Halorhodospira halophila: one gene and its partner. The protein of the gene in region 2 interacts with the protein of the main gene of each other region in a pairwise test. Links are inferred from orthologs where the notes say so. Each region holds a gene or a part of one and is shown on either strand. Other genes may lie near its edges. The genes, in order: leuS and ligA.

Region 1 (14,736 bases), on a different replicon or contig from region 2:
CGTAGAGGGACTCGACCTGCAGCTCGATGGGTCGCTCGATGAACTCCTCAAGCTGCGCCAGGCTGGTGGATTCCTCGTCGAGTAGCACCTCAACGACCGACGGCGCGGCCAGCACGATCACCCGCTGCGACTCGAACTGGCGCACCTCGCGCAGGATCTCGCGGAAGATCTCGTAGACCACCGTTTCGGCGCTCTTCACCGTACCCCGGCCACCGCAGGTCGGACACGGCTCGCAGGTCACCTGCTCGAGGCTCTCCCGCGTCCGCTTGCGGGTCATCTCCACCAGCCCCAGCGAGGAGACGGCACCGATCTGCGTCTTGGCGTGATCCCGCTCGAGGGCCTTTTCCAGGGCACGCAGAACCTGGCGGCGGTGCTCGGCGTCGGTCATGTCGATGAAATCGACGATGATGATGCCGCCGAGGTTGCGCAGGCGCAGCTGCCGGGCGATGGCCTGGGCGGCCTCCAGGTTGGTCTTGAAGATGGTCTCATCGACGTTGCGATTGCCGACGAAACCACCGGTGTTCACATCGATGGTGGTCATCGCCTCGGTCTGATCGATGATCAGATGCCCGCCGGACTTGAGATCCACACGGCGCGACAGAGCGCGCTCGATCTCCTCTTCAACCCCGTAGAGATCGAAGATCGGCCGCTCGCCGGCGTAAAGCTCCACCCGCTCGGCAACATGGGGCAGCAGGTCCTTGCAGAAGTCACGCAGGCGAAGGTAACCCTCGCGGGAGTCCACCCGAACCCGCTCCAAGTCCCGGGTGGCCAGATCCCGCAGGGCACGCAGCAGCAGGGGCAGATCCTCGTGGACCAGGGTCCCGGGCTGCGCCTCGCCGGCGCGCCGGCGGATGCTCTCCCAGAGCCGCACGAGGAAGTCGTGGTCGGCACTCAACGCCTCGTCCGCGGCCCCCTCCGCCGCGGTGCGGAAGATCAGCCCGGCCTCCCCGCGCTCGGCGTCGAACCCCTGAGCCACCGCACGCAGCCGCTCGCGCTCGGCCTCCTCCTCGATCCGCGCCGAAATGCCCACGCCCGCGGAGTGCGGGGTCAGGACCAGGTAGCGCGAGGGCACGGTGATCTGCGTGGTGAGCCGGGCCCCCTTGTTGCCGATCGGGTCCTTGATGACCTGCACCAGCAGCGCCTGTTGCTCGCGCAGCAGCCGGTCGATGGGGGGCGGGGGTCCGCCGGATTCGCGCTGCAGATCCGAGACGTGCAGGAAGGCGGTGCGCTCCAGCCCGGCATCCACGAAGGCTGCCTGCATACCGGGCAGCACGCGGCGCACCTGGCCCAGGTAGATGTTGCCCACCAGCCCGCGGCGGCGGGCCCGCTCCAGGTGGACCTCCTGAAGGACGCCGTTCTCGACCAGGGCCACCCGCGTCTCGCGGGGGGTGAGGTTGATGAGGATCTCCTGGCTCACGCGCCCCCTACCAGCGCTCGCGCCAGGGGATCTCGAGCTTGTCGAGCAGCAGCGTGGTCTCGTAGAGCGGCAGCCCCATGACCCCGGTGTAACTACCCTCCAGGTGTTCGACGAAGACCCCGCCCCGGCCCTGGATGGCGTAGGCCCCAGCCTTGTCCACCGGCTCGCCGCTGGCCCAGTAGCGGGCCCGCTCCTCGGCGGTGATCTCGCGCAGGGTCACCTGGCTGACCGACAGCCGGGTGGCCTCGCGATCGTCGACCAGCGCCACCCCGGTCACCACCCGGTGGGTCTGCCCCGACAGGCGCTCGAGCATACCGTGGGCGTCGGCCTCGCTGGCGGGCTTGCCAAGGATCTCACCGTCGAGGACCACCGCGGTATCCGCGCCGAGCGCCGGCGCCTTTTGCTCAGCAGCGGCGTAGCCGCGCCGGGCCTTCTCCAGGGCCATGCGCAGGACGAACATCTCGGCGCCCTCACCGGGCTCCGGGGTTTCGTCGACGGCGACCGGCAGCGTGTGATACCCGATACCAATGCGCTCGAGCAATTCGCGCCGGCGGGGCGACCCGGATGCGAGGATGATGTAAGGCTCCATTTCCCTAGACCTTGTGGCGGTGCGCTCAGGTTCGATGATACGGATGCCCGCTGAGCAGCGTCCAGGCGCGGTAGACCTGCTCGGCGACCAGCACCCGCACCAGCATGTGCGGAAGGGTCAGCGGCGACAGCGACCAACAGGCATCGGCGCGCTCGCGGACCGCCTCACTCAGCCCGTCGGCGCCGCCGATGACGAAGGCTGCCTCGCCACCCTCGTGGCTCCAGCGCTCCAGGCTGCGCGCCCACTGCCGGGTGTCGCGGGGCTTGCCGGCCTCGTCCAGGGCCACGCAGACCGCCCGCGACGGCAGCGCCCGGAGTAGCCGCTCGCCCTCGCGCTCGCGGGCGTGGGGGTCGTCGTTGCCGCGCCCGCCGGCACTGACCTCGTGCAGTTCCAGACGCCACCCCCTGCCCAGGCGCCGGGCGTAGTCCTCGAAACCGTCCCGCACCCAGCGCGGCGGCTTCTGGCCTACTGCGACGAGGTGGAGGCGCACGCCTCGTCCATCTCCCACATGCGCTCAAGCCGGTAGAAATCGCGGCTCTCCCGGGTCATGACGTGGACCACGGCATCACCCAGGTCGATCAGCACCCACTCCGAGTTCGGCTCGTCGCCCTCCACGCCCAGCGGCGTCAGCCCGCTGGCCTTGGCGTCGTCGACCAGGCTGCGCGCCACCGCGTGCACGTGGCGACGGGAGGTGCCAGTGGTGACCACGATCAGGTCGGTCACCGGCGTGCGCCCGCGGACATCAATGGCCACCGTGTCCAGGGCCTTGATCCCGTCGAGGGACTCGCGGATCCGTTGCTCCAGCTCTTCCACCACCATGACGACCTCTTACAACTGCGGATAGCCGTACCAGCCCGCCTCGACCACCCGCTGCCGCACCGCCTCGGGCAGCAGATAGCGCACGGACCGACCCACGGCCAGGGAACGGCGGATCCCCGTGGCGGAGATATCCACCGGTGTCACCGCCTGGAACAGGATGCGCCCGGCCGGGCTATGACGCAGGCCCGCCGGCTCTTCGGTGACGCGGTCGGCCACTTCCTCGGCAAGTGCTTCGGGCAGCGCGCCGCGCACGCCGGGCCGCTCAGTGACCACGACGTGGGCACGCTCGAACAGCAGCCGCCAGCGCGACCAGCCCGGCAGGCCCAGGAACGTGTCGTAGCCAAGGATCAGACAAAGCGAGACCCCGCCCAGCTCGGCTCGGAGCTCGGCCAGCGTGTCGACGGTGTAGGAGGGGCCGTCGCGATGGAGCTCGCGCTCATCGACACAGGCGCTGGGATTGCCCGCCACGGCCCGGCGCACCAGCTCCGCCCGCTGCTCCGGCCCGACCCGCGGGCGAGCGCGGTGGGGCGGGATGCGCGCCGGGATCAGGCGCAGCTCGGAGAGTTGTACCGCCTCGCGGACCTCCTCAGCCGGGCGCAGGTGACCGTAGTGGATCGGGTCGAACGTGCCACCAAGCAGGCCAATGGTGCGCAGCGGTTGTCTCACGCGGCGACTCACCTCGCTGTCAGCTGCGGACGTGGCCGTCACCAAGGACGATCCACTTCTCGGTGGTCAGCCCTTCCAGCCCCACCGGGCCGCGGGCGTGGAGCTTGTCGGTGCTGATCCCGATCTCGGCACCGAGGCCGTACTCCTGACCGTCGGCGAAACGGGTCGAGGCATTGACCATCACCGAGCTGGAATCCACCTCGCGGAGGAAGCGCTGGGCCAGCGGATAACTCTCGGTGACGATGGCCTCGGTATGCCCGGAGCTATAGCGCTCGATGTGCGCCACGGCCTCTTCGAAACCGTCCACCACTCGCACCGAGAGGGTCGGCCCCAGGTATTCGGTAGCCCAGTCCGCTTCCGTGGCAGGTACAGCCTCGGCGAGCCGGTCCCGGGTGCGCTGGCAGCCGCGCACCTCGATCCCGGCCTCGCGCAACTGGCGGCCGATCTCCGGGAGGACGCGCCCGGCGGCGGCCTCGTCCACCAGCAGCGTCTCCATCGTGTTGCAGGTGCCCAGGCGCTGCGTCTTGGCATTGACGGCGATGGCCACTGCCTTGTCGGTATCGGCCGCCCCGTCGATGTAGACGTGACAGACCCCATCGAGGTGCTTGATCACCGGCACCCGCGCCTCGCGCGCGATGCGCTCGACCAGGCCCTTGCCGCCGCGCGGGACGATCACGTCCACCGACTCGGGCATCTGGATCAGGGCGCCGACGGCATCCCGATCCGTGGTCGCGACCACCTGGACGCCGTCGCCGGGCAGCCCGGCATCTTCCAGCCCGGCGCGGATCTGCTCGGCGATGGCCCGATTGGAACGGATCGCCTCGGAGCCGCCGCGCAGGATGGTGGCGTTGCCCGACTTGATGCACAGCCCGGCGGCATCGGCGGTGACGTTGGGACGAGACTCGTAGATGATGCCGATCACCCCGATGGGCATGCGCATGCGGCCGACCTGGATCCCCGAGGGCCGCGCGGAGAGTTCGCGCACCGCGCCAACCGGGTCCGGCAGCCCGGCGATCTCGCGCAACCCGTCGGCCATACCCTGGATGCGCCCCGGGGTCAGCTCCATGCGGTCGATCAGGGCCGGATCGAGCCCGGCCTCGCGGGCAGCGTCCAGGTCCGCGGCGTTGGCCGCGGCGATGGCCTCGGCACCCGCCTCGATGCGGGCGGCAATGGCTGCCAGGGCGCTGTTACGCGCCCCGGTGCCGGAACGTGCCAGGGCACGCCCGGCCGCCCGGGCCTGCTGCCCGACCCGCCGGATGGTCTCGGTGATGTCGCTCGACTGCTCTGCACTCATCGGGTTTGCTCAAATGGCCTCGATCAGGAACAGGGTGTACCTTCCGGCACTATTTTGCCATGGCACGCGCCAGGCGAGAGACCAGGGCCCGCAGCTGCTCCCACGGCTCCCCCGGCGGGAGCCCCTTGATCGCCCGATCCACCCGGTGGCAGCGCTGCAGCAACTGCCGCCAGGTGGCCACCGGGCGCCGGCGGGCGGCATTGCGCAACCGCGCGGCCCGCCGCTTCCAGATCCGCTCGCGCTGCAGCACGCCCTCGTCGGCGCCGGCCGCCAGCCGTGCCGCCACACGGATATCCCGGGCCAGGGCCCAGAGGATCAGCGGAGGCTGCACGCCCTCCTCCTCCAGCGCGGCCAGAACGCGCAGCGCCCGCGTCCACTCCCCGTCCAGGGCAGCGTCGGCCAGATCGTCCACGGTATAGCGGGCGCTGTCGGCCAGGGCCCCGGCGGCCGTCTCGACATCCACACCGCCCCCGCTGCCGACGAGCAGGCGCAGCTTCTCCACCGCCTGGTCCGCAGCCAGCAGGTTGCCCTCGGAGCGCTCGGCGATGAGCGCCGCCGCCTCGGGGTCCGCCTGCAGCCCGGCGCGGCGCAGCCGCTCGGCCACCCAGCGCGGCATGTCGCGGCCCGGCACCGGCCAGCAGTAGACAAAGATGCCGGCCCCGGCCAGCGCCCGCGCCCACGCCGCCTCCCGGGCCGAACGCTCCAGGCGGCCACTGGTCACCAGCAAGACGGTGTCCTCCGGGGCGTCGCGGCAGTAGGACTTGAGGGCCTCGGCCCCGTCGCGCCCGGGCTTGCCGCCGGGCATGCGCACCTCCAGGAGGCGGCGATCGCCGAACAGCGACAGGCTGCCCGCAGCCTCGGTCAGCCGCCCCCAGTCGAACCCGGCATCGACATCGAGCACCTCGCGCTCGGCGTGCCCGGCCTCGCGGGCCGCACGGCGCACGGCGTCGGCGGCTTCGCGCTGGAGCAGCGGCTCCTCCCCGGCGATGAAGCAGACCCGGGGCAGCACCCCGCGCTCGAGCTGGCGATGCAGGGTCTCCGGCCGCTCGGCCATCAGCGCAGGGCCTGGAGCCGCAGCATCAGCAAGCGCACGGCGTCGGCTCGCAGCTCCTCCTCCAACTCCGCCTCGCGGGCCCGGCGCTCGTCGGCCCCGCCGTCCGGATCGGCAAAGGTGCGCTGGGCATCCAACGAGGTGCGCTGGATGCGCGTCTCGCCCTCGGCATCGACCACGCTGTAGTCGATGGTGTAGGTCAGCCGGTAGTCGAGCACATCACCGCCGGCCCCGACCGAGGCGGTGTCGCGGCTGCTGCCCCGACCGTGCAGGGTCAGCACCCACTCGGCACCGGCGGCGCTCTCGGTGTACTGCCCGCCGCCCCCCTCGATGGCGCGGCGCACCTCGCGGCGCAGCTCGCTGCTACCCGCCTCGTCCACCACCTGAATGACCCGGTCGTCCAGCGAGATCCCGCCCGGGGCGCCACGCAGCTGCCAGCCGCAGGCGCTCAGCGCCAGGGCCAGTACTGCCACGCCCAGCAGCCCGACCACCCCCTGGGACCGGTTCCGCCACGATAATCGCATCCGCACCCCCTGGCGGCGGAAGGCCGCTACTTGGCCACCACGTTGATGAGCTTGCCGGGGACGAAGACCACCTTCCTGATCTCCTTGTCGGCCACGAAGCGCTGCACGTTGTGCTCGGCCAGCGCCGCCTCCCGGGCCTGCTGCTCATCGGCGTCGGCGGGCAGGGTGACGTGGCCGCGAAGCTTGCCGTTAACCTGGACCACCAGCTCCACCTCGTCACGGACCAGCGCCTGCTCGTCCGCCTCGGGCCAGGCGGCCTCGACCACCGGGGCCGTATGGCCGAGCTCGAACCACAGGTGGTGGCAAAGGTGCGGGGTGATCGGCGCCAGGATCAGCACGGCTGCCTCCAGCCCCTCCTGCATCACCGCACGGCCAGCGTCGCTGTCGTCCCCGGCCTTGCCCAAGGCGTTGCACAGCTCCATCACCGCCGCGATGGCGGTATTGAAGGTGAAGCGCTTGCCGATGTCATCGGAGGCCTTGGCGATGGTCTCGTGAACCTTGCGCCGCAAATCGCGCTGGGGGTCGCTGAGCGCCTGCGGATCCAGCGCCGGCGCCGAACCGCGTGCGACGTGATCGCGCACCAGGCCATGGAGGCGGCGCAGGAAGCGGTAAGCGCCCTCGACCCCGGAATCCGACCACTCCAGGGACTGATCCGGCGGCGCCGCGAACATGGTGAACAGGCGCACGGTATCGGCGCCGAAACGTTCGACGAGCTCTTGGGGGTCGACGGTATTGCCCTTGGACTTGGACATCTTGGTCCCGTCCTTGAGCACCATGCCCTGGGTGAGCAGCCGGGTGAACGGCTCATCGGAGCTGACCAGCCCCTCGTCGCGCAGCACCTTGTGGTAGAAACGCGCGTAAAGCAGATGCAGAACGGCGTGCTCGATCCCACCGATGTACTGATCCACCGGGGCCCAGTGGTCCGCCCGCTCGTCGAGCATGGCGCTGTCCTGATCGGCGCAGGCGAAGCGGGCGAAGTACCAGGACGACTCCATGAAGGTGTCGAAGGTGTCCGTCTCACGCTGCGCCGCACCGCCACACTCGGGGCAGGTGGTCTCGTAGAACGACGGCATGGACTTGATCGGCGAGCCGCTACCGCTGATCGCCACGTCCTCGGGCAGCGTCACCGGCAGCTGATCGTCGGGAACGGGGACCGGGCCACAGTCGGCACAGTGGATCATGGGGATCGGGGCGCCCCAGTAGCGCTGCCGCGACACACCCCAGTCGCGCAGGCGGTACTGCACCCGACGCTGGCCCCGCCCCTCGCCCTCGAGGCGCTCGGCGATGGCCACGAAGGCGCGATCAGAGGGCATGCCGCTGAACGGGCCGGAGTCGGCCAACACGCCGTAGTCGCTGAAGGCACCGGCGGAGATGTCCAGCTCGCTGCCGTCGGCCGGGTGCACGACGGGCCGGATGGGCAGCCCATAGGCGCTGGCGAACTCCCAGTCACGCTGATCGTGGGCGGGCACCGCCATGACCGCGCCGGACCCGTACTCCATGAGCACGAAGTTGGCAACCCAGACCGGGATCCGCTCACCGGTGAGCGGATGCACGGCCTCGAGCCCGGTGTCGGCGCCGCGCTTCTCGCGGGTGGCCAGATCGGCCTCCGCCGTGCCGCCCGAGCGGGCTTCGTCAACCAGCTCGGCGATGGCCGGGTTGCCCTCGGACAGCTCCAGGCTGATCGGATGCTCCGGCGCCAGGCCCATATAGGTGACCCCGTAGAGGGTGTCCGGGCGCGTGGTAAAGACGGTCAGCTGCTCGTCGCGACCGGCCAGATCGAAGCTCAGCTCGACGCCCTCGGAACGGCCAATCCAGTTGCGCTGCATATTGCGCACCTGCTCGGGCCACCCTTCGAGCTCATCGAGCGCCTCGAGCAGCTCGTCGGCGTAGTCGGTGATACGCAGGAACCACTGCGGGATCTCGCGCCGCTCGACCAGGGCCCCGGAGCGCCAGCCCCGCCCCTCGATCACCTGCTCGTTGGCGAGCACGGTCTGATCCACCGGGTCCCAGTTCACCGCCGCGGTATCGCGGTAGACCAGCCCCTTGCGGTAGAGCCGCGTGAACAGCCACTGCTCCCAGCGGTAGTAGTCGGGATCGCAAGTGGCCAGCTCGCGGGACCAGTCGTACCCAAAGCCGAGCCCCTTGAGCTGCTCGCGCATGGCGGCGATGTTCTCGCGGGTCCACGCTGCCGGTGGCACCCCGCGCTCCATGGCGGCGTTCTCGGCGGGCAGTCCGAAGGCGTCCCAGCCCATGGGCTGGAGGACGTTGTAGCCCTGCATGCGCTTATACCGGCTGACCACGTCGCCGATGGTGTAGTTGCGTACGTGGCCCATGTGCAGCCGTCCGCTGGGGTACGGGAACATCGACAGGCAGTAGTACTTGGGGCGTCCGGTGTCCTCGCGCGCCCTGAAGGTCTGCTGCTGCTCCCAGTAGGCCTGGGCCTCGGCTTCGATCTCTTTCGGTCGGTACTGGTTGTCCATCGGTGTCTGTCGCTTTCCCGGGCAGGTGAGCCGTGCAGGATAACGGAGCCACGTCCCGGGGTTCTAGTTGCGCGGCCCCCGGATCCGCCGGGCAGGCTCGCATCCGGCAAGCAATCTGCACATCGGCCGGCGTTGCTAGTACCTTGGTACCCAGTACCCGAGGTGCGATGGCATCGACCCGACACGGAGGCCGCATGAGCAAAAAGTCCGACCCGGAACACCAGGCGGGCCACCTGCCCACCAGCTACGAGCGCATGCTCACCCGCCTGCGCGAGCGCTTCGCCAGCTGCGAGGATGGCGGCCCGCGCCTGGCCCAAGCCCTGGAGGAGGTCAAGCGAGCCATGGTCGCCGACGGCGAACTGCCCCGCGCCGACGCCGACCGGGTGGGCGACGCCCTGCAGCGCGACCTGGAGGAGGCGGGCGCCTGGCTGGCCGACCGCAGCCACGACCACCCGCTGCGCGACTGGCTGCGCATGGACCTACAGATGCTGGAGAGCTGGCTGTGGGACGCCTTTTCCTCGGTGGCCGACCGCACCAGCATGGAACTGCGCGGATTCGTAACCACCGGCGAGCCCAGCCTCTACCACACCGACGAGATCGCCGGCCCCGGCGAACTGGCGTGCATCGCCTGCGGGCGCACCATCACGCTGCAGCGCCCCGGCCACATCCCGCCGTGCCCGGGCTGCGAGCACACCGAGTTTGTACGCACGGCACACCGCGACGCAGAGCGGTAATGTGTTGACGGACAAGACGCGGAGGTGGCCCGTGGCGAGGGACGGGCCACTCGGACTCGGCGCGATTCACTGCGCCATGAAGCAGGAAACAACGGAAAAGGGAGGGGAGATGGAGCGGGTGATGGGATTCGAACCCACGACCCCAACCTTGGCAAGGTTGTGCTCTACCACTGAGCTACACCCGCTGTGTCGTTACGGGTGCGCATTCTACAGGCATCGCCGCCGGCGTCAACCCCCTTGTTTCTGCAGGCAATGGCGAGAGCCGGGGCTCGCGTGCCACGGCCACTTGAAACCCCGCCCCGAAGCGGGTAATGCTGAGCAGAACTGGACCCGGGGCCTGGAAGCCGTATCGGCCCGTGCAACCCGTCCAAGCCGAACCGGCCGCCCCAGGGAGGCGCCATGAAGTCCGCCCCGATTCCCGATGACGAACACATCCGGCTGGCGGCACTGTACAGCTACCGCATCCTCGACACCGAGGCCGAGGCGGCCTTCGATCGCTGTGTCCGCACCCTCTGCCGAATCTACGACGTACCCATCGCCGCGGTCTCCTTCGTCGACCGCGACCGGCAGTGGTTCAAGTCGGCCCGCGGCCTGGAAGACTGCGAAACCCCCCGCTCCATCTCGTTCTGCGGTCACGTCATCGCGGAAGGGGGGCTGCTGGTGGTCGAGGACGCGCGCACCGATCCGCGTTTCCACGACAATCCGCTCGTCACCGGCCCTCCCGGCATCCGCTTCTACGCGGGTGCCCCACTGGTCACGCCCGCCGGGCAACCCGTCGGGGTCCTCTGCATCCAGGACCGCGAACCGCGCACGATCAGCAAGGAGGAGCTGATCCCGCTGGAGGATCTGGCCGATCTGCTCATCGCGCAGCTCGAGCTGCGTCACCGCGAGAACGAGCAGCGGCTGCGCCGGCAGCTGGAGCACCGGCAGCGCGAGCTCGAAGCCATCTTCCAGGCGGCCACCTCGGTCAGCCTGATCAAGACGGACCTGGAGGGGATCATCGAGGAGACGAGCACCGGCACCGAGGCGCTCTTCGGGTATGCCCGCCACGAGTTGGTCGGCCGGCCGGTCTCGCTGGTCCACCTCCCCGAGGACCGCTTCCACCCGGAGGCCATCATCGAGCACCTCCGCCACGACTCCACCCCGGTGCGCCGCGAGATGGAGCTGCTGCGCAGCGACGGCACCACCTTCCCGGCGGTCTTCTCGGTCCACCCGATCACCGATAGCAACAACAACCTCATCGCCACCCTGAGCGTGACCTTCGACATCAGCGATCAGAAGTGGGTGGAGCAGCAGCTGGAGCAGGCCCTGCGCGCCAAGAGCGACTTCCTGAACGCCATCAGCCACGATCTGCGCACCCCGCTGAACGCGCTGATGGGGTTCTCCCAGCTGCTCGCCGAGACGGACCTCACGGCGGAGGAGCGCAGGCGCTACGCCGAATACTGCCAGCGCGGCGGCGAACGACTGCACGGGCTGATCGACTCGCTGCTGGAGCTCAGCCAGCTGCAGAGTGGCCGCCTGCAGGCGCATACCGAACCGCTGGACCTCCCCTCGCTGATCGAGGGGCAATGCGCCCTCTATCGGCCGACCGCGCGAGCGAAGGGCATCGATCTGATCTGCCGAGTCGATGCCGGGCTCCCGCGCTGGGTGCGGGGCGACCGGACGCGACTGGAACAGGCGCTCTCCAACCTCATCGATAACGCCGTCAAGTACACCACGGCCGGCGGGGTCACCGTGACGGCCCGCCCCGAGGGCGAACAGCTGGCCTTTGCCATCGAGGACACCGGCCCCGGCATTCCCGCGGCGACGCGAGACCAAGTTTTCGCGGCCTTCGATCGGGGCGACTACGAAGGCGAGCAACCGGGGCACGGGCTCGGGCTGGCCATTACCCGGGAAGTCGCGCAGATGATCGGCGGCGACCTCCACCTGCACAGCGTCGAAGGCCGGGGATCGACCTTCACCCTGACCACCCCGCTGGAGGCGCTGGACGACCGGCGCGCCTCCCGGGCGCAGCGCCCGCCGACAGAGACGACGGAGCGCCCCCCGCCCGGTCTACGCATCCTGGTCGCCGAGGACGAACCGACCAACGCCATGCTGGCGCAGACCCTTCTGGAACGGATGGAGGCCCGGGTCACCGTGGTCGAGGACGGCGCGAGCGCGCTGCGCACCTGGCGCCAACACCCCTTCGACCTCCTCCTGCTCGACCTGCAGATGCCCGGTCTCGACGGCCTGCGGCTGACGCGGGCAATCCGCGACGAGGAGGCCGAGGGCCGGGACGCGCCCCCGGTCCCGATCGCCCTTTTCACGGCCCACGCGCGCAGCGAGGTGGAGCAGCAGGGCTTCGAGGCCGGTTGCGACGAATTCCTCACCAAGCCGGCCCGCCGGTCCGATCTCGAGGCACTGCTGGTGCGCCTGGCGCCCCGGGACCCTCCCTGACCGGCTGCACGCCCGCACCGGAGCACCGCTCCCGGCGACTAGGCGGACGGAGCGGATGCCCTTGGACAGCCTTCGGCGGCCTCCGCAAAGAGTTCGTCGAAAGACACCCCCAGCAGGGTCAGATCGTCGCCGGCCTCGCTGTCGCCGCGCCATGCGGCCACATCCGCGAGCAGCGCATCGAAGGCCTCTCCCGGACGGGTGTGCGCCAGGAGGGCTTCCACTCGCTCCTCCCCGTAGCGCACGCCGGCGGGCGACGCCATCTCGGTCAGGCCGTCGGAGCAGGCGATCAGCCGGGCACCGGCAAACAGCGGATGGTACGCCAACCGCCGGTGCTCGACCGCCCCGCCAGGGACGGCCGCCAGCGGCAGGCCCTCGGCATCGAGCCTCGTCTCACCCCCTCCCGGACCGAGGAGCCAGGCCCGGGGCATGCCTCCGCTCCAGACCCCCAGACGACGCTCGCGGCAGTCGATCTCGAAGAGCGCGGCAGCGAGGAACATCTCGGGCGGCAGGTTGCGGTAAAGCCGGTCGTTGACAGTCTCGAGCAGCGCCTCGCTGTCCAGCCCACGCCGAACCATGTCGTAGAAAAGGGCTGCCAGGGCCGGCACCCCCACCGCGGAGCCAATTCCGTGTCCGGTAAAGTCGCCGAGCAGGAGCACCAGGGTGCCGTCCGGCCGGCGCTCGGCAAGGAAGACATCACCGCCAAGCATTGCGGCCGGCTGATAGGCGTACCGCACCCCCGGCGCCTCCCGGGCCGCGGAGGCCGTAGCGCGCGCCACGATGCGCTGCGCCGTCTCCTGCTCCTCATCCAGCTGGGCCTGGTGGGCGTCGAGAACCGCCTTGTCCGCCGCAACCGTCTGCAGCCGACGGATCAGGGCATCGACCTGGTGCATGACGCGGTTGAGCTCGGAGAACCCCAGACTGATGGTCCGCGGCTGAAAGTCCTCAAGATCGCCGATGGCATTGACCCGCTCGACCTGTGCGCTGAAGCGCTCCAGCGAGCGGGTCAGGTGCACGTTGAGCCAGTGGGCGGCGGCCGCTCCGGCGAGCAGAGTCAGGGGCACGAAAATCAGGAACAGCCAGCCGAAGCCGGCACGAGCCTCGCTCAGCTGGGGACTGAGGTCCTGTTTGACCGCCACGACGCCAAGGACATCGCCGGAGTCGGCATTGACATGGCAGTCGAGGCACTCGCTTTGCGCCACGACAGGCATGACGTGCCGCTGCCGGGTACCGTCCCGGCGATGCTGGGACTCCCCGGTGGCCAGGGCCTGCTCGATGACCGGGTCCGGCTCCCGGGAACCCTCGACGGGCCCGTACAGCGCCTCGACTGGATCACCACGGTAGAGCGCCACCCCAAGCGGACTGTCGTCGTAGGTCGCCTCCAGCGCGTCGATGTAGGCCTCAAGATCCTCCCGGCCCCAACCACGGCTCATGACCTGGAACATGGAGCTGAAGGTGTGTTCGGCCGTTGCCTCGGCCGTGCGCTCGGCGTGATCGCGGATGAGGCTTTCGTGGATGAACAGCGTCACCGAGGCGGTCGCTAGAAAGGTGCCCAGGGCAACCGATACGACCATCACCGCCAGCAGGGCCCTCAAGCTCAGCCGTGCGCCGCCCCATGATGCCCACCAACCGCTGGTCATTCGCCCGCCGCTCGCCGCCACCCGCTGATCATGCCGTCGTGTCACCCTCCAGAATCGGTTAAGCAGCAAATCGCCTGACCATCCCCCCCAGGCCGCGGCCCACCGGCAGCGGTACTCTACGCGATCACCCACGCACACGGTAGACCGCTATCCGACGGCGCCCTCTAAGGAGGCGTGCTGCGCGTGCACCGGATGGTCAACGGATGCCCACCCGCCCATCACGCGGTAGAATCAGGGGTATCGCGACCGTAACCCTACGGATCATCCACCCCTGTTCGTTAACGCGGCGGAGCTATGGCCCAGTACGTCTTTACCATGAACCGGGTATCCAAGGTGGTACCCCCCAAACGACAGATCCTCAAGGACATCTCGCTATCCTTCTTCCCGGGCGCCAAGATCGGCGTTCTCGGGCTCAACGGGGCGGGCAAGTCGAGCCTGCTGCGCATCATGGCCGGCGAGGACCAGGAGTTCGACGGCGAGGCGCGGCCGCAGCCTGGCATCAAGATCGGCTACCTGCCCCAGGAACCGAGGCTCAATGACGACAAGGACGTGCGCGGCAACGTCGAGGAAGGCGTAGCCGAGACCAAGGCCCTGGTGGATCGCTTCAACGAGGTCTCCGCGCAGTTCGCCGATCCGGAAGCCGACTTCGACGCCCTGATCGCCGAGCAATCCAAGCTGCAGGACCAGATCGAGGCCGCCGGCGCCTGGGACCTGGACCGCAAGCTGGAGCAGGCGGCCGACGCCCTGCGCCTGCCGCCGTGGGACGCCTCCGTGGCCAATCTCTCCGGTGGCGAGCGCCGCCGGGTGGCCCTGTGCAAGCTGCTGCTCTCGGCGCCGGACATGCTTCTGCTCGATGAGCCCACCAACCACTTGGACGCCGAGAGCGTGGCGTGGCTGGAGCGCTTCCTCCACGAGTTCCCCGGCACCGTGGTGGCGGTGACCCACGACCGCTACTTCCTGGACAACGTGGCCGGCTGGATCCTCGAGCTCGACCGCGGCGAGGGCATCCCCTTTCAGGGCAACTACTCCGCGTGGCTCGAGTACAAGGAGAAGCGGCTACAGCAGGAAGCCCGCGAGGAGCAGGCCCAG
Region 2 (14,673 bases):
CGAACTCGGCTGGCGTCATGCGCCGACCGACCGCCAGCAACTGGCCGTGGCCGCCTACCACCTGCGCGAGGAGAACCTGCCGCAGGAGGATGAGGCGTATCCGGATGAGGACTACTTCCGCGCGGTCGGCGAGGTGGAGGTGGAAGGGGTCGAGGTGCGCTACCGGCTGCAGACCGAAGCCTGGCAGGTGGTGCCCAACGTAACCATCCAGCGCAGCCGCAGCTACGATGAGGAAGAGCCGCAGCAGCGCGGCAACCACCTGGAGGGCGTACCCCGCCACCTGGCGGGCCTGGAGCTGCGCCACGATCTGGGCGCGTACACCGCCCTGCCGCTCAGCCTCTGGTATTGCGGCGAGTACGTGGGTGGCTGGTACCTGGATGATGCCAACGAGTACCGCACCGACGCCTACACCGTGCACAGCCTCGGCGGCACCCTCGAATGGTCCCGGGGCGCCCGGCTCGACCTGCGCGTCAACAACGCCACCGACGAGCGCTACCTGGCGGCCCCACGGGTGCAGGGCGAGCGCCGCGAGGTGCGGGTGGCGCTAAGCCAGCGGTTCTGATCCGGCGCGCGCCGCCAGGGTCCAGGCCAGCACCTCCGCGGGGGCGGCTCGGCGCAGCCGCTCCGGGGCCGAATAGCCGAGCAGACCCAGCGCCTCGACCAGGTTCGCCGCGGCCCGGTCCTCGCTCAGCGGCGGCGCCCGGTTCTGCTTGGAGAGCTTCTGGCCGTGCTCGTTGAACGCCAGCGGCAGGTGGTGGTAGATCGGGGTGGGCAGCCCGAGCAGGCGCTGGAGGTGGATCTGTGGCGGTGTGCAGACGAGCAGGTCCTGACCGCGGATGACGTGGCTGTAACCGAAGGCGGCATCGTCCACCGCGCAGGCGAGGTGGTAGGCGAAGAAGCCGTCGGCGCGGCGGATGACGAAATCGCCCACCTCTGCCTCCAGCTCGGTGGTGATCCCGCCGGCGGCGCCATCGGTAAAGCGGATCCGCGCCCCGTCGGTGCGCACCCGCACCGCGCGTTCCTCGCGGCCGGCGGGCAGCCCGTCGCGGCAGGTGCCCGGGTAGACCGCCCCGATGGCCCCGTGGCGGCGGGCGGCGGCCTGGGTCTCGCGGCGTGAGCAGGCGCACGGGTAGGCCAGGCCGGCGCCGCGCAGGCGCTCCAGCGCGGCCTGGTACGCCGCACCGCGCCGGCTCTGGTAGACCACCTCGCCGTCCCAGCCCAGCCCGTGTGCCTCCAGGATCCGCAGGATGGCATCGGCGGCCCCGGGCTCCTCGCGCGGCGGGTCGAGGTCGTCGATGCGCACATGCCACGTCCCGCCGTGGTGGCGGGCCTCGATCCAGCTGCCCAGCGCCGCCACCAGCGAGCCGAAGTGCAGCGGCCCGGTGGGCGAGGGGGCGAAGCGGGTTGAGAACGGTGCGCCGGGCCCGCTCATGCCGTCCCTGGGGTCAGCGGCCGTGGTGCTCCACCTCGACCGTGGTCCAGATCCCGCCGCGCACGTTGAAGTGCGCCGTCAGCTTCATATGGCGCGGCTGCGTGGCGTCGACCAGGTCGGCGAGGATCTGGTTGGTCAGCGCCTCGTGGAACCCGCCTACTTCGCGGTAGGACCAGATGTAGAGCTTCAGCGACTTGAGTTCGACGCAGTGCCGGTCCGGGGTGTATTCCAGGTTGAGCGTGGCGAAGTCGGGCTGGCCGGTCTTCGGGCACAGGCAGGTGAACTCCGGGATCTCCATCCGGATGGTGTAATCCCGCTCCGGGTTGGGGTTTGCGAAGGTCTCCAGGGCGTTCGAGGGTTCAGTCGACATGGCTTTCCAAGGGTCCGGTGAGGCTTGATAATGGTCCGTTATCCTAACCGGACGCGCCCGTCGTCTCTACGATGCATCTCAAGCGGATCAAACTCGCCGGCTTCAAGTCCTTCGTGGACCCCACTTCGGTGCCCCTGCCCGGACGCATGGTCGGCGTCGTGGGGCCGAACGGCTGCGGCAAGTCGAACATCATCGACGCCGTGCGCTGGGTCATGGGCGAGAGCTCGGCCAAGCACCTGCGCGGCGAGTCCATGAGCGATGTCATCTTCAGCGGCTCGAGCGCCCGCTCGCCGGTGGGGAAGGCGAGCATCGAGCTCATTTTCGACAACAGCGACGGGGCCATCGGCGGCCAGTACGCCGCCTACAACGAGATCTCCGTCAAGCGCCAGGTCAATCGCGAGGGGCAGTCGCAATACGCCCTCAACGGCACCCGCTGTCGGCGGCGCGATATCTCGGATGTCTTCATGGGCACCGGCCTGCGGCCGCGGGGCTACACCATCATTGAGCAGGGCATGATCTCGCGGGTGATCGAGTCCCGCCCCGAGGAGCTGCGCGTCTACCTCGAGGAGGCTGCGGGCATCTCCGTCTATAAGGAACGCCGTCGCGAGACCGAGCGCCGCATCCGGGATACCCGCGAGAACCTGGAGCGGCTTGAGGATGTCCGCGACGAGGTCCACAAGCAACTCGAGAAGCTGCGCCGCCAGGCCGAGACCGCCGAGCGCTACCGCTCCTACAAGGCTGAGGAGCGGCGCCTACGCGGTGAACTCTCGCTGTTGCGGCTGCGTGATCTGGATCAGCGCATCGCCGAGCGCGACGCCAGCATCCGCGAGCAGGAGAACCAGCGCGAGTCGGCGGTGGCCGAGCAGCGCCGCGCCGAGCGTGAGATCGAGGCCCTGCGCGAGTCGGCCCGGGAGCGCCACGAGGCGCTGAACACCATCCAGGGCCGCTACTACGAGATCGGGGCCGAGATCGCCTCGGTGGACGAGCGCATCCAGAGTGCCCGCGACCTGCGTCGTCGGCGGGAGGAGGAGCTGGCCGAGGCCCGCCGTGCGCTGGAGGAGCTGGACGCCACGGTGACCGCCGATCGGGACAAGCGCGCGGTCCTCGAGGAGCGGGTCGAGGAGCTGGAGCCGGCCCTGGAGGCGGCCAGCGAAGAGGAGCAGGTGGCGGAATCCGCTCAGGAGGACGCTCGCGGGCGCCTGGATGCCTGGCGCGACGAGGCCGACGCCGTCCGCGCCGAGCAGACCTCGGCGCAGCGGCGCGAGGAGGTGGAGCGGACTCGTCATGACGCCGCCGCCCGCCGGGTCCGTGAGCTCGACGAGCGCATCGAGGCCCTCGACGACGAGCGCGACTCGGTGGATCTGCACGCGCTGGAGAGCGCCATCAGCGAGTTGGAGTCGGAGGAGGAACAGCTCTCCGCCGAACTTGAGGACCTGCAGCAGCGCCGCGATGCCGCCGCCGAGGAGCTGGAGACCCGCGCCGCCGAGCGGGACGAGGCGGCCCGGGAGCTGGAGGCGGCGCGTGAGGCCGTCTCCGGCACGCGGGCCCGGCTCACCTCCCTGGAAACCCTGCAGGAGTCGGCCCTGGGCCGGCGCGGGGACGATCGCCACGCCTGGCTCGAACGCCGGGGCTGGGCGCGGGCGCCGCGTCTGGCCGAGACCGTGCGCGTGGATGCCGACTGGCAGCGGGCGGTGGAGGCGATCCTCGGTGACGCCCTGCAGGCCGTCTGCATCGAGCCGGAATCGCTGCCCAGCGAGGGGGCCCCGGACGGCGGGCCGCTGACCCTGGTCGGCGAGGCCCAGTTGCTGCCGGCACCGGCCGAGGATCGCCTGGCGGCGCATGTTCACGGCAGCGAGGCGGCCCGCGAACTCCTCGCCGGGATCCGCTGCGCCCCGGACGCCGCCACCGCCGAGGCCCTGCGCCCCGAGCTGGCCGCCGGCGAGACGGTGGTCACCCCCGACGGGGTGTGGATGGGCGCCAACTGGGTGCGCCTGCCCGGGCAGGAGGACGCCGAGAGCGGTGTGCTCGAGCGCGAGCAGGAGATCCAGGCTCTGCGCGAGGAGGTGGAGAATGCCGAGGCGCGGGTCCAGGAGGCCGAGGGCCGGCTGGCCGACGCCCGCGGCGGGGCCGCCGAGGCCGAGCGCCGGCGCGATGAACTGGCTGCCGAGCTTGGTCCGCTGCACCGGCGCCACGCCGACCTGCAGGCTCGTCTGGAACACCGCCGCGAGTCCCTCGAGCAGGCTCGGAAGCGGCGCGAGGAGCTGTCCGGAGAGCGCAGCCGCCTGGTCGAGCAGCGCGATGCGGCCAGCGAGGAGCAGGAGGAGGCCGCCGCCGCTGCCGAGGAGGCCGCCGCCGCTGCCGCCACGGCCGCCGAGCGCGCCGCCGAGGTCGAGGCGCAGCAGCAGGATCAGCGCGAGCAACTCGAGCGCGCCGGCGAGCGGCTGCGCGAGGCCCGTGAGCGGCGCTACGATCTGGCCGGCAAGCTCGAGAGTGCCCGCACCGCTCTGGAGTCCGTGCGCGAGCAGCTGCGCCGCTCCGAGGAGCAGCGTGAGCGCTACGACCGCCGTCGGGCGGAGCTGGAGACTGCTCTGGGCGACGATGAAGACCCGGTTGCCGAATTGACCGAAAAGCGCGAGACCCTGTTGGCGCGCCGGTCCGAAGCGGAGGCGCAGTTGACCGAAGCGCGCAGCGAGGCTGAGCATCTGGATCATCAGCTGCGCGAGCAGGAGCAGGCGCGGGCCGAGGCCGAGCAGCGGGCCGAGCAGTTGCGCGAGGGGCTGGAGGGGCTGCGCCTGGAGACCGGCGAGCTGCGCGTCCACCGCAGCCACGAGGCCGATGCCCTGGCAGAACTCGGCGAATCGGAGGCCGAGGTGGCCGAGCGCCTGGCCGCGGATGCCACCGTCGCCGCGTGGGAGCAGGCCCTGGAGCAGGTCAGCGAGCGTATCCGGCGCTTGGGATCGGTAAACTTGGCGGCCATCGACGAGTGCCAGCAGCTGGAGGAGCGCCGCGGCTATCTGGACGAGCAGCACGCTGATCTCAACGAGGCGCTGGAGACCCTGGAGACGGCGATTCGCCGCATCGACCGGGAGACCCGGGCGCGTTTCCGTGAGACCTTCGATCAGGTCAACGAGGGGCTGGGGCGGTTCTTCCCCCGGTTGTTCGGGGGCGGGCGCGCCTATCTGGAACTGACCGACGACGATCTGCTGTCCACCGGGGTGGTGGTCATGGCGCAGCCGCCGGGCAAGCGGGTATCGAGCATCCATCTGCTCTCCGGCGGCGAGAAGGCGCTGAGTGCGGTGGCGCTGGTTTTTGCCATCTTCAACCTCAACCCGGCGCCGTTCTGTCTCCTCGACGAGGTGGACGCCCCGCTGGATGAGGCCAACGTCGGTCGTTTCTGCGATCTGGTCGAAGAGATGTCCGAGAAGGTCCAGTTCGTGCTGATCACCCACAACCGGACCACCATGGAGCGGGCCTCCCACTTGCTCGGGGTCACCATGAACGAACCCGGCGTCTCGCGGCTGGTTGCGGTGGACGTGGACGAGGCGCTCGATATCGCCGAGGCCGGATAACGGAGAGAGACCCATGGATGCGATGCGTTGGACGATCCTGGGCGTAGGGGTGCTGGTGTTGCTGGCGATCTACGCCTTCGGCCGGTGGCGGGATCGGCGCCGCCGGCACGCCGAGCAGAAGCCGGCCGCCGCGGCGGCGGGTAGCGCACAGGGGCGCGGGGGCGTCGCCGGCGCCGGCGAGGAAGGGGGTGGCGGCGATTTGCGCCCCGGCCAGTCAGAGCGCCCGGTGATCGATGACGATGAGCTGCGCGGCATCGACGATCTCCTTGCCGAGCGGGAAGAGCTGGCCCCGGAGGAGCTCGACCTGGGGTTGGATCTGGGCGAACGGCCCGCTGCGTCGGGTGCGACGCCGCAGACGGGCGAGCAGGGCGACGATCGGCCCTGGTGGCAGTCCGCCGAGGCAGCCGCCGGCGAACCGGACGAGCGAACCGGCACGCCGCACCGCTCCGCTGCCGCCGAGGCGGAACGCGCCGGCCTGGCACCAGCCGGGGAGCAGCCGCAGGCGGCGGCCGGTGAACCCGTAGGGGCGGGGGCGGACGCCGCCGGAAGCGGTTCGCAGCCAGCGGGGCATGCCGACGCGGAGCCGGTCGGGGCAAGCGACGCCGGGAGCGGGGCAGAGAAGTCGGAGCCGTCGCCGGCAGGGAGGGGCGGCGGGACGGCCACCGCCGGGGTCGAGGAGCCGGCGCCGCTGAAGCTCTCGCCGGCCTCGCAGGTGGAGATCGCCGCCTACCGCAGTGGCGATGTCGAGGAAGCGGAGAAGATCCTGGTGGCGTTTGTGGCCGCCCCGGAAGGCGAGCGTTTCCGGGGGGCGGCGATCGAGCGGGCCCTGCGGCGGGTGCGCATGGTTCCGGGCGAGCAACGCATCTGGCACCGCCGCGGGCAGAGTGAGACGGGGCGAGTGACCCTGTTCAGTGCGGCGAGCATGGTGGAGCCGGGGTATCTGGACCCGGAGGAGACGCTGCCGGGCCTGGAGACCCCGGGGCTGGTGTTCTTCATGCAGCTACCCCTGCCAGTGGATGGCGAGCAGGTGCTCGACGCGATGCTGGCCACGGCCTACCAGGTATCCGTGGAACTCGGTGGCGAGTTGCTCGATAGCACCCGTTCCACCATGACGCAGCAGATCGCCGAGCACATGCGCGAACAGCTGCGCGAGCACCGGCGGCGGCTGCACATCGCCGTGCATAAGCGCCAATAAGACCCACCCGACAAGGAGCGAGCGTGGCTGAATCGACGCCGTCCCGCGAGCAGGCGCAGCGACGCGTGGCCGAGCTGCGCGCCGAGATCGCCGAGCACGATCACCGCTACTACGTCCTCGACCGGCCGAGCATCTCGGATACCGAGTACGACGCCCTGTTCGCCGAGCTGCAGCGCCTGGAGGCGGCCTACCCCGATCTGGCCACCGCCGACTCGCCCACCCGGCGGGTGGGCGGGACCGTGCAGGAGGGCTTCGCCGCCGTCGCCCATGACACCCCCATGCTCTCGCTGGACAACGCCTTCGAGGGCGAGGATCTGGTCGAGTTCGACCGCCGCATCCGCGACCGGCTCGGCGTGGCCAGCGTGCTCTACACCGGTGAGCCGAAGCTCGACGGCATCTCGCTGAGCCTGACCTACGAGGACGGTGTGCTGGTGCGTGCCGGGACCCGGGGCGATGGGCAGAGCGGTGAGGACGTGACCCACAACGTGCGCACCGTCGGCAGCGTGCCGCTGCGCCTGCGCGGCAGCGGCCATCCGGCGCGGCTTGAGGTGCGCGGCGAGGTGGTGATCCGAAAGGAGGATTTCGAGCAGCTCAATCAGGCCCGTCTCGAGGCGGGCGAGCGGCCCTTCGCCAACCCGCGCAACGCTGCCGCCGGGTCGGTGCGGCAGCTCGACCCGCGGATCACCGCGCAGCGACCGCTGACCCTGTTCACCTTCGGCGTCGGCGAGCCGCTGGCGCTGGGGGTGCCCACCCACTGGGAGGTGCTCGAGCGCCTGGCCGAGTGGGGCTTTCGCACCACCGCGCCGCTGGAGCGCCTGGAAGGCGTGGCCGCGTGCCAGGCCTACCGCGAGCGGCTCATCGAGGACCGGGATGCACTGCCCTTCGAGGTGGACGGCGCCGTGTTCAAGGTCGATGACCTGGCCGCCCGCGAGCAGCTCGGCTTCACCGCCCGCGCCCCCCGCTGGGCCCTGGCCTTCAAGCTCCCGGCCCGGGAGGCGACCACCGTGGTCGAGCGGATCGTCCCCTCGGTGGGACGCACCGGCAAGGTCACCCCCCTGGCCCGGCTGCAGCCGGTGGAGGTGGGCGGTGTCACCGTTGCCCGCGCCAGCCTGCACAACGCCGACGAGCTGGCGCGCATGGACGTGCGCGAAGGCGATACCGTCATGGTGCGCCGTGCCGGCGACGTCATCCCGCAGATCACCGCCGTGATTCACGACAAGCGCCCGCGGCAGGCCGAGCCGTGGCGCTTCGAGGAGCGCGTGCAGACCTGCCCGGAGTGCGGCTCGGCGGTGCAGCGCATCGAGGGCGAGGCGGCCCACCGGTGTGTGGGCGGCCTCTACTGCCCCGCGCAGCGCGAGGGGGCCATCCTCCACTTCGCCTCCCGCCGCGCCCTGGACATCGACGGGCTGGGCGAGAAGATCGTCGAGCAGCTGGTGGCCAAGGGGCTGGTGGCCGACCTGGCTGATCTGTTTCGCCTGAGCCACGCCCAGTTGGCCGGGCTCGAGCGTATGGGCGACAAGTCCGCCGATAACCTCCTCGCCGCCCTCGAGCGGGCGCGGCGTACAACGCTGGCGCGGTTCCTCTACGCCCTCGGGATTCCCCATGTCGGTGAGGTGACCGCGCGCCGCCTGTCCGAAGCGGCCTACGGTCTGACGGCCGCGATCCCCCGCGGCGATTTGGGCCGGCTGCGAGAGGCCGCCGGCGTGGAAGCGGGGACGGCGATCACCAGCGAGGCGCTGTTGCGGGTGATGGCGGCCCCGGCCGAGGAGCTCGAGGCCGTGGAGGATGTCGGCCCGGTGGTGGCGCGGGCCATCGCCGGCTTCTTTGCCGAGCCCCACAATCGCGACGTGGTCGATCACCTCTGCGCCGCCGGGGTCCGCTGGCCTGAGCCGGAACCGCCGGAGCAGGTCGCCGCGTCACCCCTGGCCGGCTGCACCCTGGTGCTCACCGGCACCCTGGAGGGCCTGACCCGGGACGAGGCCAAGGCCGCCATCGAGGCGTGTGGCGGTCGGGTGACCGGCAGCGTCTCGAGCCGGACCGACTACCTGGTGGCGGGGGCGGATGCCGGCAGCAAGCTGAACAAGGCCCGGGAACTCGGTGTCGAAATCCTCGATGAAGCCGGCCTGAGGGAATTGCTCGGCGAGCGCAGGGCGTAGCCACTGCGCAGCGGGCCCGGGCCGGTTTTCCCCGAAGCGGCCCAGGGGATTGGTATACTTTGCCGCACCTCTCCAACCGGTGAACCGATCGAGACTCCATGCCCGTCAGAGCCCGTAGCCGCATCCAGACCTTCCTCCTGTGGGGCGCCAGTGCCCTGATCGTGATCGGTGCCGTGGCGCTGTTCCGCGCCGACCTGGGTACCGGCGCCGGCCCCGGCGGGGAGCGCGAGAGCGCCGCCGTAGCCGTCGAAGTGGAGCCGGTGGAGCGTCGCGACCTGAAGGATGTGCGCCGCTTCGACGGCAACCTCGAGGCGAATGTGCGCTACGAGCTCGCCCCCAAGGTCACCGGTGAGCTGCGCAGCCTGGAGGTGCGCATCGGTGACACCCTCGAGCCCGGCGACCTGATCGCCCGGCTCGATGATCAGGAGGTGGCGCAGGAGGTGGCCGAAGCCGAGGCTGGCCTCGAGGTAGCACGCGCGCAGCTGGCCGAGAGCCAGGCGGCCCTGGCCTCCGCCGAGCGCGACCTCAACCGCACCCGCGAGCTGAGGGAGCGCGAGATCGCATCCGCCGCCGAGCTGGAGGCGGCCGAAGCCCAGGTGGCCGCCGAGCGCAGCCGCGTGCAGCTGGCGCGCGCGCAGATCGCCCAGCAGCAGGCGGCGCTGAGCGCCGCGCAGATCCGCCGCTCGTTCACCGAGATCCGCGCCGACTGGGACGACGGCGAGCGGGTGGTCGGCGAGCGTTTCAAGGACCCCGGTGCCACGGTCAGCGCCGGCGAGGCGATCCTGACCCTGCTGGATGTCTCGCAGCTGCGGGCCGAGGCGTTCGTCACCGAACGGGAGTACGCCCGCCTGATGCCCGGCCAGGCCGCGCGGCTGCGCGTCGAGGGCTACCCGGATACCGATTTCCCGGCCGAGGTGGCTCGCCTGGCCCCGCTGTTCAGCGCCACCACGCGCCAGGCCCGGGTGGAATTCACCGTGCCCAACCCCGAAGGCCGCCTGCGTCCGGGCATGTTCGCCCGCCTGGCGGTGGAGGTCGGGCGCGCCGAGGACGTGGTCACCGTCCCCCGCGAGGCGGTCATCCAGCGCGGCGGCCGGTCCTCGGTCTTTCTGCTCAAGGAGGCCGAGGAGGGTCCGCCGCGGGTGCGCCTGGTGCCGGTGGAGACCGGTCTGCGTGCCGGGGGGCGCGTCGAGGTGCGCCCGCAGGCGGAGGGCGAGGCGCCCCTGAGCGGCGCCGTGGTGACCCTCGGTCAGCACCTGCTCGCCGACGGCAGTCGCGTCGAGGTGGTCGGCGAGCCGGGTAACGAGGTGGCCGCGCCGTGAAGATCGCCGCCTTCTGCGCCCGGCGTCCGGTCTTTACCGTGATGGTCACGCTGATCGCCGTGACCCTGGGCCTGAACGCCCTCGACCGGCTGCCGGTGGACCTGCTGCCGGAGATCGAATACCCCACCCTGCGCATCTCCACCAACTACCCGGGCGCGGGCCCCGAGGAGGTGGAGTCGCAGATCGTCGAGCCCATCGAGAACGCTGTTGCCCCGGTGGCCGGGGTGGAGCGCATCGAATCGGTCTCCGCCGAGGATCAGGGCGACGTCAGCCTCTCCTTTGCCTGGGGGACCGATCTGGAGGCCGCGGCCAACGACATCCGCGAGCGGCTGGATCGGATCGTCCGCGATCTGCCGGACGAGGCCGATCGGCCGCGGCTGCGCTTTCTGGACCTCTCCGACCGTCCCGTTCTGGTTATCGGTTTGTCCGCCGAGCTCGATCCCATCGAGTTGCGCTCTCTGGCCGAGGACCGCATTCGCGACCGCCTGGAGCGGGTGCCCGGGGTCGGGGCCCTGGATATCTGGGGCGGTCTTGAGCGAGAGATCGAGGTTGCAGTGGATCCGGGGCGTCTGCGCGCCGCGCAGCTCTCCCTGGAGGATGTTCGTGAGGCCATTGCGGATGCCGACTTCGAGGTGGCCGCCGGGCGCCGGGCGGAGGGCCGCCTGGAACTCGGGCTGCGCGTGCCGGGGCGGGTGACCGACCTCGACGCGCTGCAGGGGTTGCCGGTGGCCCGCGGGGAAGACGGATCGCTGGTCCGGCTGGGGCAGTTGGCGCAGGTCCGCGACACTCACGAGGAGGAGACGCGGCGTATCCGCATCGACGGTGAGCCGGGGATCCGCCTGGCGGTCCGCGGTCGCTCCGACGCCAACACCGTGGCGACGGCAGAGCGGGTGCGCGCGGAACTGGAGCAGCTGCGCAACGAGTTGCCCCAGGTCAGCCTGACGCCAGTGCGCGACACCGCCGTCTATATCGAGCGCTCGATGCAGAACCTGGGGCGGGCGATCCTGCTCGGCGGTGTGCTAGCGCTGGTGGTGCTGCTGATCTTCCTGCGCGACCTGCGCGCCGCCATGGTGGCCGCGGTGGCCATCCCGGTGTCGCTGGTCACCACCTTCGCCCTGGTCTACTTTGCCGGTTTCACCCTGAACCTGATGACCCTGGGCGGTATTGCGCTCGGCGTGGGGCTGATGGTCGACAACGCCATCGTGGTGCTGGAGTCGATCATGGCCCGCCGCGAGCGCGGCCTGGCCCCTTATGAGGCGGCGGTCAACGGCACCCTGGAGGTGGCTCCGGCGGTGACCGCCAGCACCCTGACCACGCTGGCTATCTTCGTGCCGCTGGTCTTTCTCGAGGGGATCGCCGGGGCGCTATTCACCCAGCTCGCCTGGGTGGTCGGCTTCGCCCTGTTCGGCTCACTCATTGTGGCCTTCACCGTTGTGCCGATGCTCGCCGCCCGATTGCCCCAGCGCTCCGAAGGGGTGGCCCGGGTGGCCTGGTACCGAGCACTGGAGCGTGGCTACCGGCGTCTGCTCGGCGGTGTGCTCAGTCGCCGCGGCGCCGTGATGGGCCTGGCCACGGCGCTGGTGGTGCTGGCGGTGGCTATCGTGCCGCGGCTCGGCACCGAGCTCATGCCCGGCACCGACGAGGGCGATATCCGCATGAGCTTCGAGTGGGAGCCGGGGGTGTCGCTGGCATTCATGGACGAGCGCATGCGCCGGATCGAGCAGCGGGCCGTCGCCATGGTGCCCGAGGCCGAGCACTGGGTCTCCAGTTCCGGCACCGGCGGCTTCCGTGCCGGCGGCGGGGACACCAGCCGCCTGGACTTCTCCCTGGTCTCGGTCACCGAGCGCGATCGCAGCACCGAAGAGGTGGCCGACGAGCTTCGCGAGGCCTTCCAGGCCACCCCCGGCGCCGAGGTGCGCGTGCGCGCCCGGCAGACCCGGCCGACCCGCGGTGGCTTCGGCGCCGAGGGCGAGGAGCTGACCATCGAGGTCTTCGGCTTCCAGCGCGAGACCCTGGACCGCGTGGCCGGCGCCATGGAGGAGCGGGTCAGCCGGGTGGAGGGGGTCACCGACGTGCGCACCGGTCAGGACCGCTCGGCGCCGGAGGAACAGCTGCACATTGACCGGGCCCGGGCGGCGGATATGGACGTCTCGGTCAGCCGCATCGCCAATACCATCGAGGTGGCCGTGGCGGGTGCCCGCGCCGGGCTCTATCGGGATACCGGCGAGGAGGTGGCGATCCGTGTGCGCCTGGCCGATGCCCGGCAGATCGAGCGTGAAGAGCTGCTCGATCTCACCGTGCCCAACCGCAGCGGTGAGCCGGTGGCTCTGCGCAGCCTGGTCAATGTGGTGGAGGGCGAGTCGCCGCTGACCATCGAGCGGCGCGACCGCCAGCGGGTGACCACGCTGCAGGCCAACATCAGCGGCCGGGATCTCGGTTCGGTGGTGGCCGACGCCCGCGCCGAGCTGGCCGGGGTCCCGGTGCCGCGTGGCTACGGCTGGCGCATCGGTGGCGACTACGAGGAGCAGGCCGAGGCGCTGCAGCAACTGACCATCACCCTGCTGCTGGCGGTGGCCCTAGTCTACATGGTCATGGCCTCGCTCTACGAATCCCTGCGCAATCCCCTGGTGGTGATGTTCACGGTGCCCCTGGCCGGTGTCGGCGTGGTGGGGATGCTCTGGGCCACCGGCACCACCATCAGCGCGCAGTCGTTCATCGGCATCATCCTGCTCGCCGGGATCGTGGTGAACAACGGCATCCTGCTCGTCGACCGCGCCAACCGCAGCCTGGTCCGCGGGGCCCCGCCGCGTCAGGCGGTGCTCATCGCCGGGCGACGACGGCTGCGCCCGGTGCTCATGACCTCGCTGACCACCGGCCTGGCCCTGCTGCCCTTGGCACTGGGCATTGGCGAGGGCGCCGAGGCGCAGGCCCCCATGGCCCGCGCCGTGCTCGGCGGTTTGATCACCGGCACCCTGATCACCCTGGTGGTCATCCCGGTGGTCTTCACCCTGTTCCACTCGGCGAAGGGCAGACGGCATGCGATGGTGTGACTGCGGCTGGCGCCGCCCGCTGACCGGCGGCCTGCTCCTGGGCTCGGCGCTGCTGCTCGCCGGCCGCGTGGTGGCCGGCGGCGACGAGGCGTGGGAGCTGAGCCTGGAGGAGGCGGTCTACAGCGCTGTCGAGCACAATCCGGCGCTCCAGGCCGAGCGCCTCGGCCCGGTGGTGGCGGGCACCTTTGAGCAGATCGAGCTGGGGGCGTTCGATCCGGAAGTCTTCCTAGAGGGGGACTACCGGCGGCGGCAGCTGGAGCAGATCGGCCTTGAGACGGGTCGGGCGCGGGATACCGATCGCACCGACGTCGGGCTCTCGGCCGGCATCAGTCAGCGTCTGCCTATGGGGGCCGAGTGGCGCCTGTCGGCGGTCCAGGACTTCGACGAGGATCGTGAAACCGGGCAGGAGCTTCATACCAGTGGCCTGCAGCTACGGCTCAGCCAGCAGCTCCTGCAGGGCCGGGGGCGAGCGGTCAACCTGGTCAGCCTGCGCCAGGCGGAGCTGGAAACCCTGCGCTCGGAGCACGAGCTGCAGGGCTTCGCGCAGCAACTGGTGGCGGACGTGGAGTCGGCGTATTGGGATTTCGTGCTCGCCGACCGCGAGATCGCCATCTTCGAGGAGTCCCTGCAGCTGGCCGAGCAGGAGGTGGAGCGGGCCGAGCAGCGGATCGAGCTGGGCGACCTGGCCGAGACCGAGCTGGCCCCGCTGGAGTCCGAGGCCGCCCTGCGCCGCCAGGAGCTGATCGATGCGCGCAGCCGCCGCGAGGCGGCGCGGCTGGAGCTGCTGCGCTTGATCGGCAGCGAGGATCAGCTCCAGGAGGATCGAGAGATCGAGCCCCTGACCGACCCCGAGCGCCTGGTCGTCGAGCCCGATCCGGTGGCCGAGCACCTGGCCCTGGCCCTGGAGCGGCGCCCGGAACTCAATCAGGCCCGCCTGGATCTGCGCAGCGAGAACCTGCAGGTTACCCGGACGCGGAATGGCTTGTTGCCCGAGCTCGAGTTGTTTATCCAGTTGGGCAGCAGTGGATATGCCGATTCTTTCAGCGGTGCGCCCCGGGACCTGGACGGGTCCAGCTACGACGCGCAGGTGGGGATTTCCCTGGGACGCTCGCTGACCAATCGCGCCCCTGAGGCGGAGCACCGCCAGGCGCTGACCCTGCGCAACCAGGCCAATCTGAGTCTGAGCAATATGGCCCGCTTGGTGCGCCACGATGTCCGCACGGCCCATCTGGAGCTGCAGCGGGCGGCCGCCCAGATCGAGGCGAGCCGTGCCACCCGCCGTGCCCGCGAGGAGCAGGTGCGCGCAGCAGATGAGCGCTTCCGGGCCGGGGATGCGACCGCCTTCGCCGTGGTCCAGGCCCAGCGCGATCTGCTCGAGAGTCGGATCAGCGAGGCGGCGGCGCAGGTGGAGTACCGCACCGCGCTGGTCGAACTCTACCGGCTGGATGGTACGCTGCTGGAGCGTCGCGGCATACAGGCGGCGACCGACGAGGGTGCGCCGCACTGAGGCGGATACCAAGGAGCCGTGGCCCATGACCAACCCGCTGGACTACCCGCGCTTTCCCTTTCGTGCCGGGGCGAG

Evidence for each region.
Region 1: the proteins of ligA (region 2) and leuS interact in binary tests that used the Escherichia coli proteins (3 or more experiments, as listed by UniProt). The link is inferred for Halorhodospira halophila from one-to-one orthologs.

Annotation. Positions count from the first base shown.
Region 1 is NZ_NHSN01000027.1:3,333-18,068, forward strand. Bases 6,114-9,154 are described here. They hold leuS (leucine--tRNA ligase), read right to left. Parts: upstream 8,841-9,154; coding sequence 6,387-8,840; downstream 6,114-6,386. Other genes in these bases: lptE (LPS assembly lipoprotein LptE), read right to left, coding at 6,114-6,360; CCR79_RS11435 (zinc ribbon-containing protein), read left to right, coding at 9,035-9,154. In the rest of the region: rng (ribonuclease G), read right to left, coding at 1-1,417; CCR79_RS11395 (Maf family protein), read right to left, coding at 1,425-2,006; 23S rRNA (pseudouridine(1915)-N(3))-methyltransferase RlmH, read right to left, coding at 2,032-2,496; rsfS (ribosome silencing factor), read right to left, coding at 2,472-2,825; nadD (nicotinate-nucleotide adenylyltransferase), read right to left, coding at 2,835-3,491; CCR79_RS11415 (glutamate-5-semialdehyde dehydrogenase), read right to left, coding at 3,511-4,785; holA (DNA polymerase III subunit delta), read right to left, coding at 4,835-5,839; more of lptE, read right to left, coding at 5,839-6,113; more of CCR79_RS11435, read left to right, coding at 9,155-9,574; CCR79_RS11445 (hybrid sensor histidine kinase/response regulator), read left to right, coding at 9,974-12,010; CCR79_RS11450 (PP2C family protein-serine/threonine phosphatase), read right to left, coding at 12,049-13,581; energy-dependent translational throttle protein EttA, read left to right, coding at 13,942-14,736.
Region 2 is NZ_NHSN01000025.1:155,022-169,694, reverse strand. Bases 6,178-9,155 are described here. They hold ligA (NAD-dependent DNA ligase LigA), read left to right. Parts: upstream 6,178-6,589; coding sequence 6,590-8,722; downstream 8,723-9,155. Other genes in these bases: CCR79_RS10115 (efflux RND transporter periplasmic adaptor subunit), read left to right, coding at 8,821-9,155; CCR79_RS10125 (cell division protein ZipA C-terminal FtsZ-binding domain-containing protein), read left to right, coding at 6,178-6,566. Outside these bases: CCR79_RS10145 (TonB-dependent siderophore receptor), read left to right, coding at 1-562; tRNA glutamyl-Q(34) synthetase GluQRS, read right to left, coding at 545-1,432; queF (preQ(1) synthase), read right to left, coding at 1,446-1,802; chromosome segregation protein SMC, read left to right, coding at 1,874-5,371; more of CCR79_RS10125, read left to right, coding at 5,385-6,177; more of CCR79_RS10115, read left to right, coding at 9,156-10,041; CCR79_RS10110 (efflux RND transporter permease subunit), read left to right, coding at 10,038-13,091; CCR79_RS10105 (TolC family protein), read left to right, coding at 13,078-14,598; CCR79_RS10100 (DUF2867 domain-containing protein), read left to right, coding at 14,624-14,673. UniProt on the Escherichia coli protein: DNA ligase that catalyzes the formation of phosphodiester linkages between 5'-phosphoryl and 3'-hydroxyl groups in double-stranded DNA using NAD as a coenzyme and as the energy source for the reaction.